2 regions of the Paenibacillus sp. NPDC101420 genome follow, and region 2 is predicted to be linked to the other one. Evidence: predicted binding sites of a transcription regulator. Region 2 holds the regulator's gene; the other holds the start of a gene.
The links. Region 2 encodes CtsR, which represses protease genes until heat stress. Its sites were predicted from a motif close to ATGGTCAATAAAGGTCAAACA; they were not measured.
Positions count from the first base shown of each region.

Region 1: the regulator CtsR is predicted to act here: its motif matches at 9,856-9,876, upstream of clpP (ATP-dependent Clp endopeptidase proteolytic subunit ClpP).

Region 1 is NZ_JBNNSE010000004.1:29,811-44,985, forward strand. Features, by position in the region: gene ACQKMP_RS18070 (DUF1858 domain-containing protein) at 139-366, shown strand; gene ACQKMP_RS18075 (DUF438 domain-containing protein) at 407-1,669, shown strand; gene ACQKMP_RS18080 (ROK family glucokinase) at 1,879-2,829, shown strand; gene rapZ (RNase adapter RapZ) at 2,875-3,774, shown strand; gene ACQKMP_RS18090 (gluconeogenesis factor YvcK family protein) at 3,832-4,779, shown strand; gene whiA (DNA-binding protein WhiA) at 4,924-5,853, shown strand; gene ACQKMP_RS18100 (HPr family phosphocarrier protein) at 5,951-6,220, shown strand; gene ACQKMP_RS18105 (SIMPL domain-containing protein) at 6,371-7,126, shown strand; gene ACQKMP_RS18110 (PdaC/SigV domain-containing protein) at 7,253-8,353, shown strand; gene ACQKMP_RS18115 (GDSL-type esterase/lipase family protein) at 8,439-9,077, shown strand; gene clpP (ATP-dependent Clp endopeptidase proteolytic subunit ClpP) at 9,173-9,769, opposite strand; tRNA gene ACQKMP_RS18125 (tRNA-Arg) at 9,963-10,037, opposite strand; gene ACQKMP_RS18130 (sugar-binding transcriptional regulator) at 10,373-11,425, shown strand; gene gap (type I glyceraldehyde-3-phosphate dehydrogenase) at 11,528-12,538, shown strand; gene ACQKMP_RS18140 (phosphoglycerate kinase) at 12,655-13,836, shown strand; gene tpiA (triose-phosphate isomerase) at 13,864-14,616, shown strand; gene gpmI (2,3-bisphosphoglycerate-independent phosphoglycerate mutase) at 14,618-15,175, shown strand, end outside.
Region 2 is NZ_JBNNSE010000013.1:49,649-64,823, reverse strand. Features, by position in the region: gene ACQKMP_RS29880 (GNAT family N-acetyltransferase) at 376-1,548, shown strand; gene ACQKMP_RS29875 (CtsR family transcriptional regulator) at 1,936-2,397, shown strand; gene ACQKMP_RS29870 (UvrB/UvrC motif-containing protein) at 2,428-2,952, shown strand; gene ACQKMP_RS29865 (protein arginine kinase) at 2,981-4,045, shown strand; gene clpC (ATP-dependent protease ATP-binding subunit ClpC) at 4,081-6,549, shown strand; gene radA (DNA repair protein RadA) at 6,742-8,109, shown strand; gene disA (DNA integrity scanning diadenylate cyclase DisA) at 8,124-9,200, shown strand; gene pssA (CDP-diacylglycerol--serine O-phosphatidyltransferase) at 9,265-10,002, shown strand; gene ACQKMP_RS29840 (PIN/TRAM domain-containing protein) at 10,182-11,270, shown strand; gene ispD (2-C-methyl-D-erythritol 4-phosphate cytidylyltransferase) at 11,366-12,064, shown strand; gene ispF (2-C-methyl-D-erythritol 2,4-cyclodiphosphate synthase) at 12,061-12,549, shown strand; gene gltX (glutamate--tRNA ligase) at 12,603-14,066, shown strand; gene cysE (serine O-acetyltransferase) at 14,578-15,175, shown strand, end outside.

The DNA.
Region 1 (15,175 bases), on a different contig from region 2:
TTTGACATTATTCATAATCCATCTTTAAAAGAACGGTCCTTGCTTTCTTCTGATTTAGTGATTGCAATCACAATTGCTTTGTACGGCCTATGCTAATCTGTTGTTGAGAATAGTTCTCATATAAAGGAGAAGAGTCCAATGGAAAAAATGCTGCGAATGGATGAGTCTATCTTCGAGATGGTATCCCGGCATCCAGAGGTCGTTGAGATTATGGTAGAGCTGGGCTTTAAGGACATTGCTAAGCCAGGTATGCTGCAGACCGCTGGCCGTTTCATGACCTTATCCAAAGGAATCAAGCTGAAGAAAATGGATCTCAACACCGTGAAGTTAGCATTTGAACGACATGGCTTCGAGATTATGAAATAAAGGAATCTATCATCAAAATTTCATTAAGGAGAGATCAATAATGAGTGAACTGATAAATAACCGCGAGGTTGATGTACCGGAGCAAACTCGTCGCCAAGCCATGCTCAAGGAGATTATTAAAGAACTGCATGCAGGCAAAAGTGTTGAAGAGGTTAAGGCACGCTTCGAGGAAGCTGTAGGTGATGTTACTGTTGCGGAAATCTCTGCAATGGAGCATTCGTTAATGACTGAAGAGGGAATTCCAGTATCCGAGGTACAGCGGCTTTGTTCGGTGCATACAGCAATATTCAAAGGCTCTATTGAGCAAATTCACCGCTCCTCAAAGCCTGAAGAACAACCCGGCCACCCAGTCCACACCTTCAAGCTAGAAAACCGTGAGATTGAAAGACTTGTGAACTTCCGTTTAGATTTGCATGCTACCAAATTCCAGAAGAATGACAGCGAGGAGCTGATCTTTAAGCTGCTGGAGGATCTTAGCTTACTGCTGGATCTAGATAAACACTATAGTCGAAAAGAAAATCTGTTGTTCCCTTACCTTGAAAAATACGGCATTTATGGACCAACCAAGGTAATGTGGGGCGTGGATGATCATATCCGTCGTATGATTAAAGATGCAAAAACAGCGCTCAGCAGCTACAGCGGAAATGTAGCAGATATTGGTGTTCAACTTACGGAGATCATCAAGGAAGTTAATGAAATGATTTTTAAGGAAGAAAATATTTTATTGCCTATGTCGCTGGATAAATTGACGGAAGACGAATGGGTCAAAATCGCTCGGGAGAGCGATGAGATCGGATTCTGCCTAACGGCGCCGGAACAGGAGTGGATACCCGAACGTGCCGCAGAGCCGGAAGGTGCAGCATTGCAGGGTGAAGCAGTGGGAGCCGCTCCGCAAGAAGGGTTCATCCGTTTTGAGACAGGGCTGTTGTCGTTGCATCAGCTCGAAACAGTACTCAATCACCTGCCAGTAGATCTGACATTCATTGATGAGAATGATGTCGTTCGATATTTTTCACACGGGAAGGAACGTATCTTTGCCCGAACTAAGGCAGTTATCGGCCGCACGGTACAGAACTGTCATCCGCCTCAAAGTGTTCATGTGGTGGAGAAGCTTCTGGAAGATTTTAAGGCAGGTCGTAAGGATGCTGAGGACTTCTGGATCAACATCAAGGATAAATTTATCTATATCCGTTATTTCGCTGTCCGCGACGAGACTGGTCGGTATATGGGTACGCTGGAGTTTACACAGAATATCGCACCTATCCGTGCACTGGAGGGGCAAAAGCGTATTTTGTCAGAATAAATGGGTGATTTAGGTTATTTTCCAGATAATAATATAGTCAGAAGACTCTCTTACTTAGTCGTAAGGGGGTCTTTTTAGAATATAATAGAGTATAGTATTAAAATAAGGAATTCCCGGGTGTGTTGTCTTTCCTTGACCACAGAGGGGGCTTCTATTATAGTTGGTACTTAGGATTAACTATTTTAGTATAAAAAAAGGTGGCTTGTTACATGTCTGAGAATATCTACGTTGGCGTGGATTTGGGTGGAACTGCAATTAAGGTTGGAATCTGCAATGCTGAGGGAACGCTACTGCATACTTATGAGGGACCCACAGGAACTGCAGAAGGTGTCGATACTGTTATCGATAATATCGAGAAGTATGTACGCCAAATTGTGGAGGATTCCCCGTACTCTTGGGATCAGCTTGCAGGTGTAGGCGCGGGCGTAGCAGGGTTCACAAATATTCGTGAAGGAATCATTATCCTTGCGCCCAACATAGGATTTAAAGATGTGCCGATTCGTTCCATTTTGGAAGACCGCTGGAACAAGCCTGTCAAAATAGACAATGATGCGAACGTGGCTGCACTGGGTGAAGCCTGGAGTGGTGCAGGACGCGGGATTGAAAACTGTGTCTGCTATACGCTAGGAACAGGTGTTGGTGGCGGAATCATTATTAACGGAAAGATTTATCAAGGTTTTGCAGGTCTAGCAGGTGAGCTTGGCCATATCACTGTAGTGCCGGATTTGGAAGCCATTCAATGTGGTTGCGGTAATATGGGATGTCTGGAAACCGTTTCCTCTGCTACAGGAATTATTCGTATGGCTAACGATGCAGTAGCTCGTGGTGATCGTACTTCCCTCTCAATGGTAGAGAAGATTGCTGCGAAGGAAGTCTTTGATGCGGCTAAGGCTGGCGATGAAGTAGCGATTCGCATAGTAAACCGTGCAGCATACTACCTGGGTAAATCTATGGCTTCTGTTGCAGCCGTGCTTAACCCTGAGGTCTTTATCATTGGTGGTGGTGTGTCTAAGGCTGGAGATATTCTATTTGATGAAGTTCGTCGTGTGTTTGCTAAGCTCGCACCGGCTCCGCTTCAGACTGGTGTTTCGATTATTCCTGCAGAGCTTGGTAATGATGCAGGTATTGTGGGTGCAGCAGGTCTTCTGCTTCGTTCTTAAAAGATAGGGAGTATTCATATACTAATTTAGGGAGGGGACGCTTTAATGACCGAATTGGACAATACTCCAACGGCTGGAGCCACCCTGATCATTATTACCGGAATGTCAGGTGCGGGTAAGACAATTGCTGTGCAGAGTCTGGAAGACCTAGGGTTCTTCTGTGTCGATAATTTGCCGCCGGTGCTGATCCCTAAGTTTGCAGAACTGATTGAGCAGTCGAAGGGTAAGATCGCCAAGGTAGCGCTTGTGATTGACCTGCGCGGTAGGGAATTCTTCACTGCTTTGTCCGAGTCTCTAGCCTATATTAAAGATGAGTCAACCATTGGCTGTGAAATCTTGTTCTTGGATGCTACGGATTCGGTGCTTGTGCAGCGTTACAAGGAAAGCCGGCGTCATCATCCTCTAGCGCCTAAGGGACTTCCGCTTGATGGTATCAAGCTGGAACGTAAAATGCTTGAGGAATTAAAGAATTCAGCTACATTATGTCTGGATACTAGCAGTATGAAACCAGTGCAGCTCAAGGAGAAGATCGTTTCTCGGTTCTCGCATTTAGGAAAAAGTACACTCTCCGTCAACATTACATCGTTCGGATTTAAGTATGGTATTCCTATTGATGCAGACCTCGTCTTCGATGTTCGCTTTTTGCCTAACCCACATTATGTGGATCACCTGCGGCCAAAAACAGGTCAGGACAGCGATGTCTATGACTATGTAATGAAGTGGCCTGAAACACAGGTGTTCCTGACCAAACTGCTCGATATGCTTCATTTCTTAATTCCGCAATATCGTAGGGAAGGTAAATCCCAGATTATTATCGGCATTGGCTGTACAGGCGGGAAACACCGTTCAGTAGCCATTTCTGAATATTTGGGCAAAATGCTGGGCGTCAGCGAAACGGAATCCGTAGCCGTTAGTCATCGGGATTCCGAGCGTGATCGGCACTAATGAGAGAAGGGGTCCATAGTGGCTGAAGAACAAAGACAGCGTCCACGTATCGTCGTTATGGGCGGTGGCACGGGGCTATCTGTCATGCTTCGCGGCTTAAAAGAAAAGCCGCTAGATATTACAGCTATAGTTACCGTAGCAGATGATGGAGGAAGCTCGGGCATTTTGCGCAGTGAACTGCAAATGCCGCCTCCTGGGGACATCCGTAACGTATTAACAGCTATGGCTGATGTAGAGCCGCTCATGGCGGATATTATGAGATATCGTTTCAACACGGGCGAAGGCTTGGCGGGTCATAGTCTTGGCAATTTAATTCTTGCCGCGCTTACAGATATATCAGGCGATTTTGTCACAGCTGTTCGTGAGCTTAGCCGATTATTTGCTGTTCGCGGAAGGGTATTACCCGCTGCGGGGGATGCCGTAGTATTGCGTGCAGAAATGTCAGACGGCACGATTATCACGGGTGAGTCTAAGATACCGGAAGCAGGCGGGATCATTAAACGGGTTTCTTTGGAGCCTGCTGATGTTGAACCGTTGCCTGAAGCACTTGAAGCGATTCGAAATGCTGATGCAATTCTTTTGGGGCCAGGTAGTCTATATACGAGCATTCTTCCGAACCTACTTGTTCCGAAGCTAGCAGAAGCAGTTGTATCTTCTGATGCAATCAAAATTTTTGTCTGCAATGTAATGACTCAGCCTGGTGAAACGGATAATTATACTGTAAATGACCATCTACAAGCCGTTTATGATCATATTGGGATTCATTTATTTGATTATATTATTGTGAATGACGGTGAAATTCCAGAGCAGGTGCAGTCGAAATACGCTGAGAAGGGTGCACGTCCGGTACAGCTCGACAAGGATGTACTAGAAGGCAGTGCATATAAAGTTATAGCGGATAAGCTAGTGTTATTCCGAACTTATTTAAGGCATGATACCGATAAGCTTAGTCATCATATCTATCAGCTTGTGCAAGATTGGATAAACAGAAACCCTAGGGTATAACTTAAAATATAAGAAAATATAAGTTTTACACCTATACTTTCTTATATTTCTCGCTTAAACGCTTACCGTCCTCAAAAGGACGCCGAAGGTGTTTATGCTTGTATATATGAATGACGTACTTATTTTCAGAAAGAGGTGAGACCCTTGTCTTTTGCGGCCCTTACAAAAAAAGAGCTGACGATGGTGGAGAGTGAGCCCTGTTGTGAGAAGGCGGAAATGTCAGCGCTTATCCGTATGAATGGATCTGTGCAGCTTTCAAGCAAAAAGGTGATTCTCGACATTTCGACGGAGAACGCCGCGATTGCAAGGCGGGTATATTCTTTGCTTAAGAAATATTACCAGGTCCATATTGAGCTACTCGTGCGTAAAAAAATGCGTTTGAAGAAAAATAACGTTTATATCGTTAGAATCCCTAGTCGCGTACAGGAAATCTTAAATGATCTCAGAATTGTGTCCGAAGGATTTATTTTTACCGACGGTATTGATAAAGAGATTGTTGGGAATAACTGCTGTAAGCGTGCTTATTTGCGGGGTGCCTTTTTGGCGGGCGGATCCGTTAATAATCCGGAGGGTTCCTCTTACCATTTGGAGATTTCCTCGATGTATGAGGAGCATTGTAAGGCGCTGGTCGATCTGGCTGGTGAATTTCACCTAAACGCACGCTGCATTGAACGTAAAAAAGGGTTCATTCTATACATTAAAGAAGGCGAGAAGATTATCGAATTCTTAAGTCTGATCGGGGCGCATCAAGCGTTGTTCAAATTTGAGGATGTAAGAATTATGCGCGATATGCGTAATTCCGTGAATCGGATCGTGAACTGCGAGACCGCGAATCTCAATAAAACGATAAGTGCCGCGGTGCGGCAGATTGAGAATATCAAACTGCTGCAGCGAGAAGTGGGTCTGGAGAGCTTACCGGATAAACTGCGGGAAGTTGCAGAAATTCGAATGGCACATCCGGATATCAACCTTAAAGAGGTTGGTGAAATGCTGAAAGGTACGGTTAGTAAGTCCGGAGTAAATCATCGACTTCGTAAGATTGATGAACTGGCGGACAAGGTTCGAGGCGGCTAGTCACTTTTTTTCTAGTGTGGTTTACGTTATAATGATATAATAATATAAAATTAATGTGAAATTTTTGGGGAGAACTCAATTAGGGGGTAAGCGTTTCATGACAAAGCACCCGGTAGTTGTTCGGTTGAAGACAGGGCTACACGCTCGACCGGCAGCATTGTTTGTGCAAGAAGCTAACAAGTTTTCGTCGGAGATTTTCGTGGAAAAAGACGATAAAAAAGTAAACGCCAAAAGTATTATGGGTATTATGAGCCTAGCGATCAGTTCCGGCACGGAGATCTATATCAGCGCGGATGGTGCAGACGCGGATCAAGCTGTAAACGCTTTGACGAGTCTCGTCAGCAAAGAAGAGCTTGAGAACCAATAATCTTTTGAAGTGACTTTTTATCGAATGACTAAAAAGCCCCTAGGGGCTTTTTTTTATACCAAAAAATAGATTTTAACTGTGCAACATTTACCAAAAAGACTCGTCTAGAGGATAATAACAAATCACAAAGGATGAAAGGGGCTGGCAAATATGAAAGGTTTGGTAAAAAAGATTGGTTCAGTGTTGATCGTAGGAAGTTTGTTAATTGGAGGGATTAGCATGAGTGGTGTCTTCCAAGGCCCTGCAAAGGCTTACGCAGATGAAGTGCAGAAAAATGTTGTTAGTGTAGTAGGTAAAGGTGAGTTGTCCATCAAGCCGGATATTGTATACTTGTCCATCGGTGTGGATACTACGGCTACAACTGCGCAAGAAGCGCAAAAAACAAATGCTGCTAAAATCCAAAAGATCACTACACTACTGAAGGGGACTTGGAAAATCGCAGATAAGGATATTCAAAGTACCCAATTCTATGTGCAACCCAACTATAGTTATAGTGAAAAAGAAGGACAGCAAGTGAAAGGATACAACGCGAATCATACACTGTTAGTGTCCTATAGAGATCTGACCAAGGTTGGTGAATTGCTGGACGCTGCATCTGCGGCGGGGGCAAATAATATCGGAAATGCACGTTTTTCCGTGGAAGATACTTCTGCCTTTGAAGCTCAGGTGATTGAAAAGGCGATGGCGAACGCAGATGTTAAAGCAGGTGCTATTGCTAAGGCAGCTAAACGTAGCTTGGGTCAAGTAATCACGGTCAGCCAAAATGATGGCAATGTCACTCCGGTTTATTTTGAACAGAATCTAAAAATGGAAATGGCTGCAGCAGATGCTGGTGCAAGCACATCCGTTCAACCGGGAGTAGTTAAAGTTACAACACAACTGAGCGTAATGTATGAATTGAAATAGTAGCAGAACAAGATGATTGCAGAGAGGAGAGGTGATCTTCCACTAGTAATAGTGGGGGATGCCTCTTTTTTTGTGTAAATTCTCTAAGATTAGGTTTAATAAACTGGAAAGGAGTGGGAAAATTAGATGGTGAATATCTCAAAAGAAACAGTACGCAAATGGGGCATAGGTTTGATGTCGGCGGGATTATTGCTTGGTGGAGGATTGCTGCCTAGTAATAAGGGTTATGCAGCGTCTGATCAGACGAAGAGCAAGGCTATTGCTGCAAGTATAGCTTTAAAGGCGAACGGGGTAATTTCTCAGCAGACAGGTATTTTGCAGGAAGGGAAGGTCTGGATTCCGATTACCTTTATGCGTGATGTGCTGCAATTACCTCTAACTTATGATAAAAAAGAAAATGCATACACGATCGGAAAGGGAACGACTAAGGCCAAGTTGCTGTTATCTAGCTATGGTACTTCAATTTGGGTGAATAATTATTACATTCGAGAGTATGAAGGAAAGCTAATAAACAACCGGCTCTATGTTCCATCCGGTCTGTTAAATGATTATTTGGGCTATAAAGTGGATTGGAGTCGGGGCTCTAGTAGGTTGAATGTGGTGAATAGATCACAGAATGCGTTGATAGTAACCACGGAGACCTATGCTAAGGATCGGAAAGAGGCTTTGATCCAGCTTGATTATCCGAAGTTTAGTGGATTAAGCAATTCCAATGCACAGCAGGTCATGAATGATATTTTGAAAGAAAGTGCCATGAAATTCGCTGCAGGCGCAGAGAAGGATATCTCGAATCGATCCGGGTCAGAGCCTAAGTATACTTATGATATAGATTATGTGGTGACCTACAATCAGGATGGTGTGATCAGTTTAGTGATGTCAGAGTATAGCGATACGGGCGGCGCTCATGGTATGACCAATCGGGAGGCTTTTACCTTTTCGCTCAAGGATGGCAAACGTCTGCTGTTGGGCGACCTGTTCGGAGCTAACCCAAACTACAAAAAAGAGTTGAATGCTAAGTTAAACAAGCTAGTAAAAGCGGAGGAAAGTTATTTGGGAGGATTCAACGGATTGAATACGGAAAAGTATTTTTATCTGAAGGATGATCAGGTCGTTCTGTTCTTCCAATTGTATGAATACACAGCTTATGCTGCGGGGTTCCCCGAATACATCTTTACTTTCAAAGAACTGTTGCCGGAAGGCGGCAGCCCATTTGCTGCTGTAAAATAAATAGAACTGGACATCTCCCCCTTACCAGAATCACCTCGAATTCATATGCTAAATGGAGTAACTAGTTTATGAACGGGGGAGAGCTATGAGCTATCAATACACTGCAATTGGCGATTCCTTGACGACTGGATTTGGAGCTCTGCCAGGTAACGGTTTTGTACCGGTGTACCGTAGAATGGCGGAAGGGAGACTGCGTTCTAACGTAGCCTCCACGAATTTGGGCGTGAATGGATTGACTACTTCTGAATTGGAACAGCGGCTACGCGGAAGCTCTATGACTCGTGAAGCCATTCGAGCAGCGGATATTATCACTCTATCCATTGGTGGTAATGATTTAATCCATGCAGCGAAGGCTGCAGCTAGACAACCTGAAAATTTATCTAAAGAGCTGCGAAGATCATTGCAAGAGTGCAAACAGAATTTTGCTGCAATTATGAGTATCCTCTTCCAATTGAAGGCGGGAACGCGTAGACCTTATATCATTCGAATTGTGGGATTGTATAATCCCTATCCTCAGGTAGTAGGCGCTACAGAGTGGGTAAGGCAGTTTAACAGTTATGCCTCACAGTACAGTAGCCGGGTATGTGGATTTGCTTCTATTTATAGTGAGTTTGCAGGAAACGAGAGAGGGCTTTTATCAATTGACCACTTACATCCTAATGGTCGAGGCTACCGTGTGATTGCTGAGAAACTGGATGCGCTTGGTTATGGTGGTTTGTATTAATCGAGATTCGTATGAAGTAGTGGTCTGAAAAGTAAAGAGGCTGTGCACTAACCATCAAGTGGATAGGGCACAGCCTCTTTGTGTTGTTTTATAGCTTACACACCGCTAGGCAGTGTCTTCTCGATGACTTTATCAACGATACCGTAAGCTGCCGCATCTGCAGCAGTCATGAAGTAATCACGATCAGTGTCCTTCTCAATACGTTCTAGCGGTTGACCCGTACGTTCTGCAAGAATACGATTCAACTTATCACGCAATTTCAGGATACGACGGGCACGGATTTCAATATCCGTTGCTTGACCTTGAGCACCACCCAGAGGTTGGTGAATCATGATCTCACTGTTAGGCAGCGCGAAGCGTTTGCCTTTAGCGCCAGCGTTAAGTAGGAAAGCTCCCATAGAAGCTGCCATACCCACACAGATGGTGGAAACGTCCGGTTTAATGTACTGCATTGTATCAAAAATAGCCATACCTGCAGTAATGGAACCGCCGGGGCTATTCACATAAAGGTGAATGTCCTTCTCCGGATCTTCGGCAGCCAAGAACAGCATTTGTGCGATGATAGAATTGGCTACCACGTCATTAACCTCCGTTCCAAGGAAAATGATGCGGTCCTTCAGCAGGCGGGAATAGATGTCATAAGCGCGCTCACCGCGGTTGCTCTGTTCTACTACCATAGGAATATAACTCACGTGGAAAACCTCCTTGATATTGGTTCTTCAAATGTATTCATTTTTACTCTTGCCGTATTACCCACATGATAAACAAATTCAAACAAAAAGTCAAAGAAAGTCAAACTTATATTCAAAAAAAAGAGCCGACACGCGGCTCTTTGGTTAAGTAGTAGTATAGGCACTACTAAATTATGTACAAAAGTGAAATTAATGGCGCGCCCGCCAAGAATCGAACTTGGATCTCAGGCTTCGGAGGCCTACGTCATATCCATTGGACCACGGGCGCAACAAAAATGATTATAATACAATTTCTGTGCAATTGCAATGAATTAATAATACTGTACTCAGGCTCTATCCCTAGTCTTCAAGGTGGACAAGCGTACATTGTGTTTCACTTAGCTAAAGAATCTGGATTGTTAATGACAGGTTTTTTGGAGCTGAATCTCTTTCCCAATCCTATAAATGTATAAGAAGACAAGCGCTTGAGAATTCTACTCTCGGAAGACTTGCACTTCGAGCAATATTTGGTTAGAATATGAGTGGGACTTAAAAAGTTTACCCGGGACATTTTGAGACCATGAACAAGGGAATAGAGGAAGACGAAGTTGCAGGAGTGAAAGTATGCGTAATTTATTAGATATCCAAAAGCAGCTTCTGCCTGATCTCATGGAAACCCTTAAGAGACGGTACACGATTCTTCATCAGATCATGCTGTCCGATATAATTGGGCGCAGAACGCTTGCCGCTTCACTTGATATGACTGAGCGGGTACTGCGTGCCGAGACGGATCTTCTGAAATCGCAAGGGCTCATTGAGATCGAGAGCGTTGGCATGCGCATTAGCGCTGCTGGGCGTAGACTGCTTGATTTGCTAGAGCCGGTTGTTAAGAGCCTGTTTGGTCTGGATGAGCTGGAAGAGAAAATTCGGGCAACGTACGGTCTGGATAAAGTTATTGTGGTGCCGGGTGATTGTGAGTCATCGCCGTTCACCAAACGTGAGCTTGGCCGAGCGGGTGCAAAAGCGCTGCTCAGTGTACTTCGTACAGATGATATAGTTGCTGTCACAGGTGGATCAACGCTTGCCGATATGGCTGATCAACTGACACCGCCGTTATCCCTTTCCTATAAGAACGCTTGGTTTGTTCCGGCGCGTGGTGGATTAGGAGAGAGTATGGAGATTCAAGCCAATACGATTGCCTCAACAATGGCAAAACGGGTAGGAGCGAATTACCGGTTGCTGCATGTACCTGATTTACTTAGTGGGGATGCCTACCAGTCACTAGCACTTGACTCTAATATTGGAGAGATTGTACAAATCATCCGCAGTTCGCGTATTATTGTACATGGGATTGGGGATGCCATTGAAATGACTCGCCGCCGCAAGCTGGATGAGGCAACTGTCTCAGAAATCCAGGGTGAGGGAGCCGTGGCTGAATCCTTTGGGTATTACTTTAACGAAGATGGTCAGGTTGTCCATACGATGCTTACGATGGGACTACGTCTAGAAGATATTGTTCGGACGGAGACAGTCATCGGTATTGCTGGAGGCAAACCAAAGGCCAAAGCCATTCATGCCATGCTGCGTTTCGGGCAGGAGAATATACTCGTCACCGACGAGGCTGCTGCTGTGGAAATCGGCAAGGAAATTGATAATCAGTTACAGATATCCTCGTAACTCACTAGAGCATATATCTTGCATCATACTTAACATTGTTGTCATGACAGGCTTCACGGTCTGTTTTGAATAAATAAAACGAATTCTAGGAGGAACTATTCAATGAGTGTAAAAGTTGGAATTAACGGATTTGGACGTATTGGACGCCTTGCTTTCCGCCGTATTCAAAATGTAGAAGGTATCGAAGTGGTAGCAATCAACGACTTGACTGACGCTAAGATGCTTGCTCATTTGCTTAAATATGATACAACTCAAGGTAAATTCCAAGGTGATGTTGAAGTGCATGATGGCTTCTTCAAAGTCAATGGCAAAGAAGTTAAGGTTCTTGCTAACCGCAACCCTGAAGAATTGCCATGGGGCGACCTAGGCGTTGATATCGTACTTGAGTGCACAGGTTTCTTCACAACTAAAGAAGCAGCTGAAAAACACTTGAAAGGTGGAGCTAAGAAAGTAGTTATCTCCGCTCCAGCTACTGGCGACATGAAAACTGTCGTTTACAACGTTAACGATGACATTCTTGATGGTACTGAGACTGTTATTTCCGGCGCATCTTGCACAACGAACTGCCTAGCTCCAATGGCAAAAGTATTGAACGACAAGTTCGGTATCGTTGAAGGCTTGATGACTACAATTCACGCTTACACTGGTGACCAAAACACTTTGGATGCTCCACACGCTAAAGGTGACTTCAGACGCGCTCGTGCAGCAGCTGAGAACATCATTCCTAACACTACTGGTGCTGCTAAAGCAATCGGTCTTGTTATTCCAGAACTTAAAGGTAAATTGGATGGCGCGGCTCAACGTGTTCCAGTTGCAACTGGTTCCCTGACTGAGCTTGTAACTGTTCTTGATAAGAGCGTTACTGTTGAAGAAATCAACGCAGCAATGAAAGCAGCTTCCGATCCAGACACTTATGGTTACACTGAAGATGAAATCGTATCTTCCGATATCAAAGGTATGACTTTCGGATCCCTGTTCGATGCTACACAAACTAAAGTATTGACTGTTGGCGACAAACAACTCGTTAAGACTGTTGCTTGGTATGACAATGAAATGTCCTACACTGCACAATTGGTTCGTACTTTGGAGAAATTCGCTAAAATCGCTAAGTAATTGACTTGATATAAGTAACATCTATAGAGCGGAAACAGAAGTTCCTTGTTTCCGCTCTTTCTAAATGTATTTCTTGTTTCCTGCTAGAAACAACTTTGGGTGTGGAGGAATTAATCATGAACAAAAAGAGCGTCCGTGATGTAGAAGTAAAGGGTAAACGCGTATTTGTACGCGTGGATTTCAACGTACCTGTAGAAGACGGTAAGATTACTGATGATACTCGTATTCGCGAAACCCTTCCTACCATTAAATATTTGATTGAGAACGGTGCAAAGATCATTCTTGCGAGTCACATGGGTCGTCCTAAAGGTCAATTCGTAGATTCCATGCGTTTGACTACTGCTGCTGAGCGTCTGTCCGAGCTTCTTGGCAAACCAGTAGCTAAAGCTGACGAAGCTGTTGGCGAAGCTGTCAAAGCAAAAATTGCTGAGCTAGGCGAAGGCGACGTACTTGTACTTGAGAATGTTCGTTTCTACCCAGGCGAAGAAAAGAACGATCCTGAATTGGCTAAACAATTCGCTGAACTGGCTGATTTGTTCGTCAATGATGCGTTTGGTGCGGCTCACCGTGCACATGCATCGACAGAAGGTATCGCTCATTTCTTACCAGCTGTATCAGGTCTTTTGATGGAGAAAGAATTGACCGTTCTTGGTAAAGCTCTTACTAACCCAGAACGTCCTTTCACTGCGATCATCGGTGGTTCGAAAGTTAAAGACAAGATTGATGTTATTGATAACTTGTTGTCTTTGGCTGATAACGTCCTGATCGGCGGTGGATTGTCTTATACATTCACTAAAGCACAAGGCTTTGAAATCGGTAAGTCACTTGTAGACAACGACAAACTTGATGTTGCTCTTGGATTCATCGAAAAAGCTAAAGCACTTGGCAAAAACTTCATGCTTCCTGTTGATGTTGTGGTTGCTGATAAATTCGGTGCTGATGCTAACACTAAGATCGTTAATTACAATGAAATCCCAGAAGGTTGGGAAGGACTTGATATCGGACCTAAGACTCGTGAACTTTATGCCGATATTATCAAGAACTCCAAGCTGGTTGTCTGGAATGGACCTATGGGCGTATTCGAAATCGATAAATTCGCTGAAGGTACACTTGCAGTAGCAAAAGCTTGTGCAACAACTGAAGGTTACACTGTTATTGGCGGCGGAGATTCCGCAGCAGCAGCAGAAAAATTCCACCTGGCTGACCAAATGGATCACATCTCCACTGGTGGCGGTGCATCCCTTGAGTTCATGGAAGGCAAGGCGCTTCCTGGCGTAGAAGCACTGAACGACAAGTAAGACGTATAGAAGGAGGCAATTTAATTCATGAGAACACCAATTATTGCGGGTAACTGGAAGATGTTTAAAACAGTTCCTGAAGCAGAAAGCTTTATTGCTGACATCAAAGGCAAAGCAGAAGTAGAAGGCGTTGAGACTGTGATCTGCGCCCCATTCACTAACCTGCCTGCACTTGTAGCAGCTGCAAAAGGTACAGACATCAAGATTGGCGCACAGAACCTGCACTTTGAAGATAACGGTGCTTACACAGGAGAAATCAGTGGTGTAATGCTTAGCGATCTTGGCGTAGACTATGTAATCATTGGTCACTCAGAGCGTCGTGCTTATTTTGGCGAAACAGATGAAATCGTGAATAAGAAAATGCATGCTGCATTCCGTCACGGTATCACTCCAATCGTATGTGTTGGCGAAAAGCTCGAAGAGCGTGAAGCTGATCAAACTAAAGCAGTATGTAAAGTACAAACTGAAGCTGCATTCCAAGGACTTAGTGCCGAGCAAGCAGCAAAAGTTGTCATTGCATACGAACCTATCTGGGCTATTGGCACAGGTAAATCTTCCACTTCCCAAGATGCTAACGAAGTTATTGCTTACATCCGCAGTCTTGTAAAAGATTTGTATGATGTTGCAACAGCTGAAGCTGTTCGTATTCAATACGGCGGCAGCGTGAAGCCTGAGAATGTAACTGAGTACATGGGCCAAAGCGACATCGATGGTGCGCTTGTTGGCGGTGCCAGCTTGCAGCCTGCTTCCTTCGTTCAATTGGTTGAGGGGGCGAAGTAAGATGTCAGCTCCAAGACCTGTAGCTTTGATCATCATGGATGGTTTCGGTTTGCGTGGAACATCTGAAGGTAACGCCGTTGCTCAAGCTAACAAACCTAACTATGACCGTTACTTGAAACAATATCCTAATACTACCCTTACTGCTTGTGGTGAAGCTGTTGGTCTTCCAGAAGGCCAAATGGGCAACTCTGAAGTAGGGCACTTAAATATTGGTGCAGGACGGATTGTATACCAGGATTTGACTCGTATCGATAAATCGATCCGTGAGGGCGAATTCTTCGATAATGAAACACTGGTAGCCGCAGTTAGAAATGCTAAGAACACAGGTAAAAAGCTTCATCTTTACGCGCTTGTATCCGACGGAGGGGTACATAGCCATATTAATCACCTGTTTGCTATGCTTGACCTGGCTAAGAAAGAAGATATGCACGAAGTGTATATCCATGCTTTCATGGATGGCCGTGATGTACCTCCAGATAGTGGTAAGAAGTTTGTCCAAGATCTGGTGGCTAAGATTGAAGAAGTTGGAGTAGGTACAATTGCAACGGTATCCGGACGT
Region 2 (15,175 bases):
TTATTATAGGCTGTGGAAAACTTGTGGATAAACATTTGGATTTGCAGAAAAGTTACGCACATGTGGATAGATGATTGAAAGAGAAATAATCTCTAAATAGTGTGGATTAAATACATATTTATATGGATCTGTCAACAGAAAACCTAAGTAATACACGGGTTGCTGTGGATATAACCGGGATTATGTGGATAGAGCTATTGATAAGTGGATAACTATTTTAACTTGGATGTGACAAGATTTCAAGACTATTTTTAAAACTGCATAGAGCTGTGGATAACTAAAATAAAGTTATAAATAATGTAATAGATTAGCGCACAATTGAAGCTCTTGTTATACTTATCCTAAAAGTAATTTTATAAAGGATGAGGTGAGTTTGTGGTAATAAGACAGTTACGTTCAGAAGAATTCGATGCAAGCATGAACTTGTCAGAATATGCTTTTCAGTACAAGCTTCCTAGTGAAAAAAGGGCAAGTGCTAAGGAAAGATTCAAGGCTGAACAGGTATGGGGTGCTTTTGAGGACGGAACATTGGAAGCTAAATTGACGATTATACCTTTCCAAGTCTACATACAGGGCAGAGTGGTACCTATGGGTGGTATAGCAGGAGTGGCTACATGGCCAGAGAACCGCAGACAAGGACATGTGGCAAATCTATTGTCTCATGCGCTGCATACGATGAATGAGGCAGGTCAAACGCTCTCTTTTCTACACCCGTTCTTGATTCCGTTTTATCGTAAATTTGGCTGGGAGGTTTATTGTGAATATAAGAAATACTCTATTCCAGTAGCGAAGTTTCCCAAAAAGGTCGAAGTTGAGGGCAAGGTTAAACGGGATATAAAAGATATCGAAGTATTAGATAGCCTATACAATCGATTCGCTGTCAGATATAACGGGACACTTAAGCGCGATTTGGACTGGTGGGAGAACTCTGTTCTAGATGATGAAGGAAAGAGTGCAGTATTTTACTCCAAGAGTGGTGAACCAGAGGGATATGTGCTGTATAAGGTAGAGAACAGAGAACTGGTTATTGATGAATTTGTTTTTTTGAATGAACAAGCTCGGCAGGGGCTGTGGACATTTCTTGCGAACCATGATTCGATGGTGACCGGTGCATCCTTAAAGCTAGTGCCTTCGGATGACATGTTACCTTTCTTGCTGCCAGATCCACGTATAGGACAAGAGAATTATCCTTATTTTATGGGGCGGATTGTTAATGCCAAGTCATTCATTGAAACTTACGCCTTCAGAGGAAATAGTAGTCAAAAGAAGCAGCTAATATATATCGAAGATAAGTATGCACCTTGGAATGATGGGTTATGGGCATGGAATATCTCTAATGAGGGCTCGGCTACTTTGATACGAGTGGAAGGGGAACGGGCGGAAGCAGACTTGAGCTGTGATATAGGCACTTTGACGGCCTTGATGCTTGGATACAAACGACCAACAGAGATGGCTCGTTATGGAAGTGTCTCTGGCCACGCAGCAGCACTGGAATGGTTTGAAGAAATTATTCCACAAGCACAGACAGCTTTATTTGATCATTTTTAAAAATATAAGAAAGTATAAGTTTCACGCTATACATTATCCTTATATTTCTCGCATAAACGCTTATCGCCCTAATAAGGATACCGAAGGCGTTTATACTTGACAAAAATTAGGCTCTCCCCTTCGAAAGAAGTTGGGAGAGTTCTTTATTTCCGAATACATTCGCTGAAAAAAGTGAAAAATAAGAGAATCCACTTGGAATTAGCACAGAATATGTTATAATATTAAAAAGTCAAAGAAAGTCAAAGTCAACGAAGCATAATGACAGCGATCCGATCCTCTGAACACGTGGGATTATCCACAAATGTTTAAGTTCAATTAAAGACCATTGTCATTATGAATGCAAGTTGCAATCGGTATTATAAAGATTTAAGCACTGGAGGATGAGTGATGCGCAATATCTCTGATATTATCGAACAATATCTGAAGAATATTTTGCATGAAAGTCCCGAAGGTACGGTGGAAATCCAGCGAAATGACCTGGCGGACCAGTTCTCATGCGTACCGTCACAGATCAATTATGTCATCAGTACACGCTTTACTCTGGAAAAAGGTTATGTGGTGGAAAGTAAGCGTGGTGGCGGGGGATATATTCGTATTCAACGTTTTGAATTACCACCAAACGTGGCACTGCATGCCCATTTAAACCATACTATAGGTGGCGGGATTGATCAGAACGCTGCTGAAGGGCTGATTTATCAGCTGGAGGAAGCTGGTTTTCTAAGTAAGCGTGAAGCGTGCCTTATGCGCGCTGCTGTTTCTCGGGAATGCCTAACGGTTAAGATTCCATACCGGGATGAGATTCGTGCCAAGATTATGAAGGCGATGTTAATCTCTTTGTTAGGCAAATAATTGTCAACCATAAGGGAGGGGCTTTCGCTTATGCAATGCCAGGAATGTGGCGTCAAGCCGGCAACACTCCACTTCACTAAGATCGTGAATGGAGAGAAGACGGAGTTTCATATCTGCGAGAGCTGTGCACGGGAGAAGGGTGAACTCATTCCCGGAACGGCTGGAGGATTCTCCATCCACAGTCTGCTCTCAGGTCTGCTTGATCTTGAAGGTGCCGGCAAGGAGAAGTCGGCTGCAACGAAGACAACGCAGAGTCTGCAATGTGAGAATTGTGGGATGACGTACTCCCAGTTTAGTAAATTAGGCCGTTTTGGCTGTAGCTCCTGTTATGAATATTTTAACAGCGCACTGGACCCGCTTTTTAAGCGAGTGCACGGCAGTACTTCACATGTAGGTAAGATTCCGAAACGTGCAGGAGCTCAGATTGTGTTTAGACGCCAAATTGATGAACTCAAGCAGGAATTACAGCAAAGTATTACACAAGAAGAATTCGAGAAAGCAGCGGAGCTGCGAGATCAGATTCGTAAACTTGAAAAAGAAATAGCACAAGAGTAAAGTCTTTGATATATAGGGGGGATATGACATGTCAAGTCTCCGATTTACTGAACAAGCGCTTAGTGATTGGATGCGTTCTGGAGGTAGTCATTCTGAGATTGTAATTAGCAGTCGTATGCGTATTGCCCGTAATCTAGAGCATCTTCCGTTCCCAATGCTGGCTTCCTTAGAGCAATCGGAAGAAGTATTAGAGCTACTGGCTCCTGTGTTTCATGAGGAAGCAGCTGCAGATTTCGGATCTTTTCAACTCCTAAAGCTTGATGAAGTGAATGAACTGGACAAAAAGGTACTGGTTGAGAAGCATCTAATCAGTCCTAACTTGGCTAATGATTCGCGCAGTGCGGCTGTCTTATTAAATGAAGATGAGTCGGTCAGCATCATGATTAACGAAGAGGACCATCTGCGAATCCAATGTCTGTTTCCTGGTCTTCAGGTTAGAGAAGCATGGGATCGTGCGACGGCGATCGATGATATATTCGAGGCAGCTGTCAATTACGCTTTTGATGATAAAAGAGGATATTTGACTAGTTGTCCCACCAATGTTGGTACTGGGCTTCGTGCCTCGGTAATGCTGCATCTACCAGCGCTTGTAATGACTCATCAGATCAATCGCATATTGTCTGCAGTAAACCAAGTGGGATTGACTGTAAGAGGAATTTACGGTGAGGGTAGCGAAGCAGTAGGGAACATCTTTCAAATTTCTAATCAGATCACTCTCGGTCAAACGGAAAGTGAAATTATAGAGAACCTTCACAGTGTAGTTACCCAGATTATAGAGCATGAGCGAAATGCACGTGAACGGTTGCTTGTTGATTCCGCCCTGAGAATAACAGACCGAGTGAAACGTTCTTACGGAATTTTATGTTATGCAGCTCTTATGGAGCTTAAAGAATCTGCTCAACGCCTGTCTGATGTGAGACTTGGGGTTGACCTTGGCATTCTGGAAGGTCTTTCGATTTCAGTGCTTAATGAACTTAACGTTAAGACACAGCCAGGATTTCTGCAAAAGATGTTCGGCGATGAGCTGAACGCTACTGAACGAGATATGTATCGGGCAAAACTGCTCCGAGAGACACTGGGAACACAACATTAATATAGATATTTATTATTCATGGAGGTGCAGGAGATATGATGTTTGGAAGATTTACGGAACGCGCACAAAAAGTGCTAGCGTTGGCGCAGGAAGAAGCTGTTCGTTTAGGACACAACAATATTGGTACAGAACATATTTTGCTCGGACTTATTCGTGAAGGAGACGGCATTGCTGCTAAGGCATTAATAGCTTTAGGGCTAGGTCTTGAAAAAATCCAGGACGAAGTGGAGACACTGATTGGCAGAGGTCAAGAACAGCCTACGAACATTGCTTATACTCCTCGCGCTAAAAAAGTGATTGAGCTGTCGATGGACGAAGCCCGCAAATTGGGTCATACGTATGTTGGCACTGAGCATATTTTGCTTGGACTTATCCGTGAAGGGGAAGGTGTCGCAGCTCGTGTGCTTAATAACCTCGGCATCAGCTTGAACAAAGCTCGTCAACAAGTTCTTCAGCTCCTAGGAAGCAGCGAGGCTGCCTCTAGTCATAGCGGGACTCCGGCTAACGTCAGCACACCGACCCTAGATGGTCTTGCGCGCGATTTGACCGCCTATGCTAAGGAGGGCAATCTAGATCCAGTTATCGGCCGTAGTAAAGAAATTGAACGTGTTATTCAGGTACTGAGTCGCCGGACTAAGAATAACCCGGTACTGATCGGTGAACCTGGTGTTGGTAAAACAGCTATCGCTGAAGGACTTGCACAAAAGATTATCAATAATGAAATCCCAGAAACACTTCGCGACAAACGCGTCATGACGCTCGACATGGGCTCAGTAGTGGCTGGAACAAAATATCGCGGTGAGTTTGAAGACCGCCTCAAGAAAATTATGGATGAGATTCGCCAAGCAGGTAATATCGTGCTCTTTATCGATGAGCTTCATACGCTAATCGGTGCTGGTGGCGCGGAAGGTGCGATTGACGCATCTAACATTCTGAAACCGGCGTTAGCCCGTGGAGAACTTCAGTGCATTGGTGCGACTACGCTTGACGAATATCGTAAATATATTGAAAAAGATGCAGCATTGGAGCGTCGTTTCCAACCGATTACGGTGGATCAACCTTCTCCAGAGGAAGCGGTCCAAATTCTTTTCGGACTTCGCGATCGTTATGAAGCGCATCACCGTGTGAAGATTACGGATGAAGCTATAGTGGAAGCAGTGAAGTTGTCCGACCGTTACATCCCGGACCGTTTCCTGCCAGATAAAGCGATTGACCTTATCGATGAAGCAGGATCTAAAGTAAGGCTTCACTCTTACACCATCCCGCCAAATCTGAAGGAACTTGAAATGCGCTTGGATGATATCCGCAAGGAGAAAGATTCCGCAGTGCAGAGTCAAGAGTTTGAAAAAGCGGCGGCCTTGCGTGATACAGAGCAAAAAATCCGTGAAGAGCTTGATACGACTAAGAATCAATGGAAAGAAAAACAGGGTCGCACGGATTCAGAGGTTACACCTGAAGACATCGCACAGGTTGTAGCTAGCTGGACGGGTATACCTGTAAGCAAGCTGAAGGAAGAGGAGACCGACCGTCTACTTAACATGGAGGCTTTACTGCATGAACGAGTGATCGGTCAGGACGAAGCTGTTAAGGCAGTTAGCCGGGCACTACGCCGTGCGCGTGCGGGTCTTAAAGATCCGAAACGTCCAATGGGTTCCTTTATCTTCCTCGGTCCTACTGGTGTAGGTAAAACTGAGTTGGCTCGTGCATTGGCTGAAGCCATGTTCGGCGATGAGAATGCGGTCATTCGTATTGATATGTCGGAATACATGGAGAAGCACTCCACGTCCCGCTTAGTCGGAGCCCCTCCTGGATATGTTGGCTATGAAGAAGGTGGCCAATTAACCGAGAAGGTACGCCGTAAACCTTATTCTGTAGTGCTGCTTGATGAAATTGAAAAAGCGCACCCAGAAGTATTCAATATTCTGCTGCAAGTTCTTGAAGACGGTCGTTTGACTGACTCTAAAGGACGGGTAGTCGATTTCCGTAATACATTAATTATTCTGACTTCTAACGTAGGCGCACAAGCGATCAAGAAGAATTCGACACTTGGATTCACAGCTGTGCAAGATGCTGGAGCAGAATACGGTAATATGAAGGGCAAGGTTATGGAAGAGCTTAAGAAGAGCTTCCGTCCTGAGTTCTTGAACCGGATTGACGAAATCATCGTCTTCCATTCCCTCGATGAGAAGCATATTGCTGAAATCGTTACATTGATGTCTGATGAGCTGCGCAAGCGGCTGCGTGAATATGATGTTGATTTCGTTCTCACAGATGCGGCGAAGGCTTTCCTGGCTAAGGAAGGTTACGACCCAGCCTTTGGTGCACGTCCATTACGTCGTGCGATTCAGAAGCATATTGAAGACCGTCTTTCCGAGGAATTGTTGAGAGGAAATATCCAAAAGGGTGATTCGCTCAACATTGATGAAGTTGGCGGAGAACTTGTAGTGAATAAAGTGGATGCTCCTGTAGCTCCATTGCTTGAAAAAGAAGTAGAATCCGAATAAAAAAACGGAATAAAAAAAGCTTCCGCTCCTCAGTTTATAGAGGGGCGGAAGCTTTTTTAATATAAATTTATCACTTAAAAATATACATTTAGTACAAATTCCGAATGACCTTTCGTTAAAGGGGCAGAAATGGTAAACTTTCATTAGAAGAAAATATCCGCAATTTAAAAGTTCGGACCGTAAGGAGAACAAATGGCTAAACCAAAAACTAAATTTTTTTGCACCGATTGTGGATACGAATCGCCAAAATGGTTCGGAAAATGTCCCGGGTGCCAAGCTTGGAACTCCATGGTGGAGGAAACGGAAAGCGTAGTCAAAACACAGGGAATGAATGCCCCTATTTTTCATAGTAAAGAAAAGGCACAATCGATCATAAGTATAGAAAGTGACAAGGAACCGCGCATACTGACAGGTATAGGTGAGCTTAACCGTGTTCTCGGTGGGGGGATCGTGCCAGGATCGCTGGTACTAGTAGGGGGAGACCCAGGAATCGGTAAATCTACGCTCTTATTACAGACGTCGCATGCTCTGACAACTCAGGGATTGCGAGTGCTGTACATTTCGGGCGAAGAATCGGTAAGGCAAACTAAACTACGTGCGGATCGCCTCGGTGCGTTGTCAGCTGAGCTATATGTACTATGTGAGACGAATATGGAAAGCATAGAAGAAGCGATTGAACAAATTCAGCCGCAATTTCTTGTTATCGATTCGATTCAGACTGTATTTATGCCAGAAGTAACTAGTGCGCCAGGCAGTGTGACCCAGGTTCGGGAATGTACGACAAGATTTATGCGTATCGCTAAGATTCGGGGAATTGCTACAGTTCTCGTTGGGCATGTCACCAAGGAAGGCGCTATTGCAGGCCCACGGATGCTTGAACATATGGTGGATTGTGTGCTGTATTTTGAGGGAGAGCGGCATCATACGTATAGACTCCTGCGGGCTGTAAAGAACCGCTTCGGTTCAACGAATGAAATCGGCATTTTCGAAATGGGTGAAGTGGGTCTAACAGAAGTAGAAAATCCATCGGAGCTCTTCTTATCGGAGCGTCCACTCGGCGTAGCCGGATCTACAGTCGTGGCTAGTATGGAAGGGACTAGACCGGTGCTTGTTGAGCTTCAGGCTCTTATCGCTGCCACTCATTTCCCCTCCCCACGCCGGGTGTGCACAGGTATGGATCACCAGCGGATGGCACTCATTATCGCTGTACTTGAGAAGCGGATGGGCATGTTCCTGCAAAATCAGGATGCATACCTTAATGTTGCTGGAGGCGTGAAGCTGGATGAACCGGCGATAGATTTAGCAGTAGCTGTTAGTATCGCTTCCAGCTTTCGTGATATTTCAACAAAACCTTACGATGTTTTCTTCGGTGAAGTAGGACTTACAGGTGAAGTAAGAGGTGTTTCACGCGCGGAAATGCGTGTGAAGGAGGCCGCGAAGCTAGGCTTCCGGCGGGTGATCATGCCAGAGAAAAGTTTGAAGGGCTGGAAGCACCCGCAAGATATCCAGATTATTGGCGTCAGTACCGTAGCAGATGCACTATCGGTCGCGTTAGATTAGGGGGCACAGGGATTATGAAAGAATATAACCAATTAGAGAATATGAATGATCTGCTCAGACTGGCGGCACCGGGGACACCCTTTCGGGAAGGTCTTGAGAATGTGCTGCGCGCTAAGACGGGAGCACTAATCGTCGTTGGGTATAGTCCTGAGGTGATGGAGGTAGTGGATGGAGGATTCTCCATTAACTGCGATTTTTCGCCCAATTATTTATATGAGCTCGCCAAAATGGACGGTGCCATTATTCTTAGTGAGGATTTGAAACGAATTTTGTATGCAAATACACAGCTAATTCCGGATTCGTCCATCTCTTCAATCGAGACAGGCATTCGTCACCGGACCGCCGAGCGCGTAGCGAAGCAAACAGGTAAACTGGTTGTTTCTATTTCACAGCGCCGCAATATTATTACCCTGTATCAAGGTTCCATTCGGTATGCGTTAAAAGAAATCGGAGCTATTTTGGCTAAAGCTAATCAAGCGATTCAGACCCTCGAAAAGTACAAAGCGGTTCTTACACAAGGACTGACGAATTTGTCTGCTTCGGAGTATGAGGGAATCGTCACCGTAGCTGAAGTGGTCGGAGTGATTCAGCGGGTAGAGATGGTTCTACGCATAAAAATGGAGATCAAACGATATATAAATGAACTAGGCAATGAAGGACGCTTAATCAGCATGCAGATGGAAGAACTGGTTGGAAATACAGAGGAAGAAGCATGGCTCCTATACAGAGACTATGCTAAGGAAGAGCAAGAAGATAAAATTCGTGAAATTATTGCCGGTCTCAAACGTATTAGTGATGATGACCTAATGGATGACAACCATATTGCTCGATTGCTGGGCTACTCTTCTACGGCAATTTCTTCCGAAGAGGTGGTTACTCCGCGTGGATATCGTCTGCTCAACAAGATTCCACGGCTTCCAAATGTGATCATTCATAATCTGGTGGAGCGGTTTGAAATGCTGCCTAATTTGATGTCTGCAAGCATAGCTGAACTGGATGAAGTGGACGGAATTGGGGAGGTGCGGGCTCGTAATATTCAGGATGGGCTCAAACGTTTACAGAAGCAAGTTCTTATTGACAGGCAAATGTAAATAACATACAATCACGTAATATTGGAGCTGTTTAAGGCCAATGTGAGAAAATTGAGGTGAAGAAATGATACAAAAATCAATTCCGAGTCTTTTTACCATAGGTAACTTGATGCTCGGAATGTTTGGTATCATGATGGCGTTTGACGGTAAAGTTAGCATGGCCGCTATCATGGTTATTATTGCTATGCTGTTAGACGGATTGGATGGCCGAGTTGCTCGTGCACTTAAATGTGAGAGTGAATTTGGTAAGGAACTGGACTCTTTGTCTGATGTCGTTTCTTTTGGAGTAGCACCGGCTGTTATTATGTACGTCTCAAGCCTGCATGATTTAAATTCTGCATTAGCCTGGACAGTAACTGCAATTTTCCCGGTGTTTGGTGCATTGCGCCTAGCTCGCTTTAATGTTCATCCAGGAGTTCCTGGTTATTTCATCGGATTGCCAATTCCTGCTGCTGGTGGTGTGCTTGCCACATTAGCTCTTTTTAATAAAGATGTTTCTGCTCCATTTATGATCGTGGCTACATTGCTCTTATCATATTTGATGGTCAGCACTGTTAAATATCCTAATTTTAAGAAGGTTGGATTACCTAAAAAAGTGGTTGTCGGAGCGCCAGTAGTCATTGTTGTTGCCGTGGCTGTTGCTGTTGTGTTCCCTGAACAAATCGCTAAGCTAATCTTCGTCTTACTTGGGATTTACGCGTTATATGGTTTTAAACAAAACATCGATCGATTGACAGCCAGACGCCGTCACCGTCGTAGAAGACGTTCTGAAGATAAAGTGTATCACTCGAAGAACGGTTAAAGCAGTCTTGTAGTAAGGTTGAACTAATATAATTATAGCTAGAGGCTTTGTCGTCCTTAGGGGATGGCAAAGCCTTTTTGCATTTCCAGCGCTACCCCAAGTTTATCGTCTTGAAAATTGGAACATACTGGTGAGGTATAGATCATTCAAGGATGAATAAAAAGGAGGTGCGTTAGGTTATGTGGAAAAAAGTGATATTGTCTTTTGCTTTAATATGTGGTGCTTGGTCTGGTTTTTCGCTATACCATGCGCTTGAAAAAGGATTCCCCAAGGGGATGGAAAAGCTGAGTGAAAGTTTACCTGTAGAAGGAAGCATTTTATTTACGGTGCTGGGTGCCATTATTTTTTTGTTTGCGGGGTCTTTATGCGCGGAATGGGGAGGTTCAAAACTGCGGGAGGCGGTTCTGTACTGTTCGCGTATACCAATGAATGAATTGGCTGCAGGTGCAGCTGGGCTTACAGGAGGGCTTTTGCTATCTCTTCTGTTATATCCTGCTATGATTTGGCTTGGAAAAGCTGGGCAGTTGCTGCAGGTACCCGTTACGTTAGCTTTTGGATATATGGGGCTGCGGATCGGTCTGGAGAAAAAAGAGGAACTAGCTGCACTTTGGACAACTGGACGCTGGGGGCAAGCGGCTGAACCGGAAGGTCGTGGCCTGGAGGAACATAAAATCCTCGATACGAGCGTTATTATTGATGGTCGGATCGCCGACATTTGCAAAACTGGATTTATTGAGGGAACGATTGTCATACCGGAATTCGTACTTGAGGAGCTCCAGCATATCGCAGATTCTTCCGATCTACTGAAACGTAATCGCGGACGGCGGGGACTTGATATTCTCAATAAAATCCAAAAAGAGCTCGATGTGAAGGTATTAATCTACGAGGGAGATTTTGAAGAAATCTCTGAGGTGGATAGTAAGCTGGTGAAGTTAGCGAAGGTACTGCGAGGTAAAGTAGTTACCAATGACTTTAACTTGAATAAGGTTTGCGAATTACAAGGAGTCTCAGTCCTGAATATTAATGATCTTGCGAATGCCGTGAAGCCCGTAGTGTTGCCTGGTGAGGAAATCGTAGTTCAGGTCATTAAGGATGGCAAAGAGCATGGACAAGGCGTAGCCTATTTAGACGATGGAACAATGATCGTTGTGGAAGGCGGACGGGAATATATTGGAACTACGATGGAGGTTCTCGTCACGAGTGTGCTTCAAACTTCAGCTGGACGGATGATATTTGCGAAGCCAAAGCTCTTGGAAAAAGCACAATAAGCGTAGATAAAGTACACGGCAAATGTCCTATGGGTTGGAAATGCCCGCCAAACACGTTATGATGGGAATATACGTGAAAGACAGGAGCCAGAGTAATGTCAAACAGTGTGGGCGTCGTCATTGTGGCGGCAGGCAGAGGAACGCGAATGGGGACTGTAGAGAGCAAGCAATATCTGTTACTGCAGGGGAAACCAATCATCGTTCATACGCTGGAAGTATTTCAGCAGCACGAATTGATTTCTGAAATCGTGCTCGTAACCGGTAAGGAAGATATTGAGCGCTGCCGGGAATGGATACAGCTCTATAAGCTGGACAAGGTTAAGGCTATAGTACCTGGTGGATCTGAGCGTCAGCATTCCGTACATAAAGGATTGTTGAAACTTACGACACAGTGGGTAATGGTACATGATGGTGTTCGTCCGTTTGTGCAGCCGAATGAAATTGAGGCATGTTATGAGCGAGCGAAGCAGATCGGTGCTTCAGTTCTTGCTGTACCAGTCAAAGATACGATCAAACAGGTAGATAACGAAGGCAAAGTACTGTCTACGCCGGATCGGCGAAGTCTGTGGGCGATTCAAACCCCGCAGACTTTTCGTCTTTCTGAATTGCTGGATGCCTATGCGGCCGCGGAGCGGGATGGATTTCTAGGTACTGATGATTCCAGCTTGGCAGAACGTGCTGGTATTCCGGTTTCTGTGGTAGAGGGAAGCTACAGAAATATTAAGATTACGACGCCAGATGATTTGGATTTTGCAGAATTCACAGAAAGAAACAGGGGAGAGGGACAATCATGATCGCTGTAGGACAAGGGTTTGATGTACATCAACTGGTTGAGGGAAGGCCTTGTATTATTGGAGGCGTTACGATTCCTTATGAAAAAGGATTAGTAGGACATTCCGATGCCGATGTGCTGCTGCACGCAGTAAGTGACGCGATTCTAGGCGCACTAGGACTTGGTGATATTGGCAGACATTTTCCGGACACAGATCCAGCGTTTAAGGACGCGGATAGCTTGAAATTATTAGAACAAGTGTGGGCACTTGCTAGCGAGCGAGGTTATAAGCTTGGAAATATCGATTCAACGATTATTGCCCAAAAACCAAAGATGGCGCCATACATTCCACAAATGACGGAGATTATCGCTCGTGCGCTTCACGCGGACCCGTCCAAGGTGAACGTTAAAGCTACGACTACTGAACAGCTTGGTTTTGCCGGTCGTGGTGAAGGAATTGCCGCACAATCTATTGTCTGTCTACTCCAAGATGTGATATCATCTTGAGATGGTCTAAGTAGCAAATCTAAGTTTTAACCATATGAAGCGGAGGGAATATAATGACGGATCAAGTCCGGGTGCGTTACGCACCGAGCCCTACGGGACATTTACATATAGGTAACGCCAGAACGGCGCTGTTTAACTATCTGTTCGCCCGTAATAAAGGCGGTAAATTCATTATCAGAATTGAAGATACAGACGTGAAGCGCAATGTCGCAGGCGGTGAAGAGAGCCAGCTTAAGTATTTGAAATGGCTAGGCATGGATTGGGATGAGAGTGTTGATGTTGGCGGAGAGTACGGACCTTACCGCCAGACTGAACGTCTTGACCTATATCGTGTATATTGGCAGGATTTGCTGGATAAAGGTTTGGCTTACCGCTGTTACTGCACAGAGGAAGAACTGGAAGCAGAACGTGAAGAACAGACTGCACGTGGAGAAACCCCTCGTTATTCCGGCAAACACCGTGATTTGACGGAAGAACAACGCCTTGCCTTTGAAGCTGAGGGACGAGTAGCTAGCATTCGCTTCCGTGTACCAGAAGATCGTACGTACACGTTCGATGATATCGTAAAAGGTACTATTTCTTTTGATACGAAAGAAATGGGTGATTTTGTTATCGTGAAGAAGGACGGAATTCCGACCTATAACTTTGCGGTAGCTGTTGATGATTATTTGATGGCTATCACCCATGTACTACGTGGGGAAGATCATATTTCCAACACACCACGTCAGCTTATGATCTATGAGGCTCTTGGTTGGAAACCCCCAATATTTGGTCATATGACACTGATTGTCGGTGACAACCATAAGAAGCTTAGCAAGCGGGATCAATCTGTAATTACATTTATTGAGCAATATGATGAATTGGGTTACTTGCCTGAGGCTTTGGTTAACTTCATTTCTCTACTGGGCTGGTCGCCAGAGGGAGAAGAGGAGATCTTCAGTAAAGAAGAACTTATTTCTATTTTTGATGCGGACCGTTTGTCCAAAAGTCCGGCTGTATTCGATAAGCACAAGCTGGCGCATCTAAATAATCACTATATTAAGCATGCTGATCCTAAACGGATCTCGGCATTAGCGATTCCACATCTGCAAAAAGCGGGGAAAATACCGGCTGAGCTGAATGATGAGCAGCAGGCATGGGCAGAAAGCCTTGTAGCACTGTATCAAGAGCAGATGAACTCTGCCTCCGATATCGTAGAGCTATCTGAACTATTCTTCCGCAGCCATCTGGAGTTAGAAACAGAAGCGGCGCAGGTTCTGGCGGAAAGCCAAGTGCCTGAAGTCTTGTCTGCTTTCCTAGCTAAGGTTGAAGCTTGTCAGGATTTCAGTGCTAGTAATATGGCTGTACTGATTAAGGAAGTGCAGAAAGAAACAGGGCACAAAGGCAAAGCGCTCTTTATGCCGATACGTGTGGCTTTGACCGGACAAACGCACGGGCGTGATCTTAATATAACGATTGCTTTGCTCGGCCAAAACCGTGTCATCGAACGTTTGAAATCACAAATTAAAGGAGCTTAAGGTAGTATTACTTATCATTAAGCCTCTTGTCAGTCCCTTATCTTTTACGCTAAGATAGAAACATATGATAATAGCTGTGATCAGGAGAAGTACGTCCATAAAGGCAATTGCCAGAGAGAATAACCGAGAAAGGGATACCCTTTCGGGCTGGGAGTTATTCATTTGTCCGGGGCAGAACATGCGCCTGTGAGCTGCACGGTTGAACGATCCTAAAGGCTCGTTAGACCGTGCCGGGTACATCGCCGTTAATGATGCCAAGTGGAACGAAGGAACTCTGCCGATGGTAACAACAGCAGTCTGTTTGATTCGTTCAAGCAGAGTGGAACCGCGGTTAAACGTCTCTGCAGCTTTATGCTGCAGGGGCTTTTTTTGTTTCAGGGTATCTTTTCTAATATAACAAACCAAGCAAACACCCACAGCATATGTATGATAAGAATAATGGATTGGAGACAATACCTTCCTTGTGTACCTGTAAACAGGAGATGGGGGAGTCAAGAAGAGAGGAACCGTGATGTTTAAGCATATTAAGTCGGACATTCGGGCGGTATTTGATAACGATCCCGCTGCCCGCAGCTGGTTCGAGGTTGTCTTCACATATGCAGGGTTGCACGCCATTTGGGGTCACCGGATTGCCCATTCTTTTTTCAAACGCCGCTGGTATACAATGGCCCGTATGGTCTCACAGTTTAGTAGATTTATGACCGGTGTTGAAATCCATCCCGGAGCTGTCATCGGAAATAGGCTGTTTATCGACCATGGTATGGGGATTGTTATTGGGGAAACCTGTGAAATCGGTGATGATGTTATTATCTATCAAGGTGTTACACTTGGGGGGACAGGGAAAGAAAAAGGTAAGCGCCATCCCACAGTTGGCAACAATGTAGTTATTGGTTCTGGTGCGAAGGTATTAGGATCGTTTCGTATCGGCGACAATTCAAATATAGGTTCGAATGCGGTTGTGCTGCGTGAAGTTCCAAATAACAGTACAGTAGTAGGAAATCCGGGCCGTGTAGTAAAACGTAACGGTGAACGTGTATCCGATCGCTTGGATCATACCAAGATGCCAGACCCGCTTGTAGATTCACTTCGCTTTCTGCAAAAAGAGATCG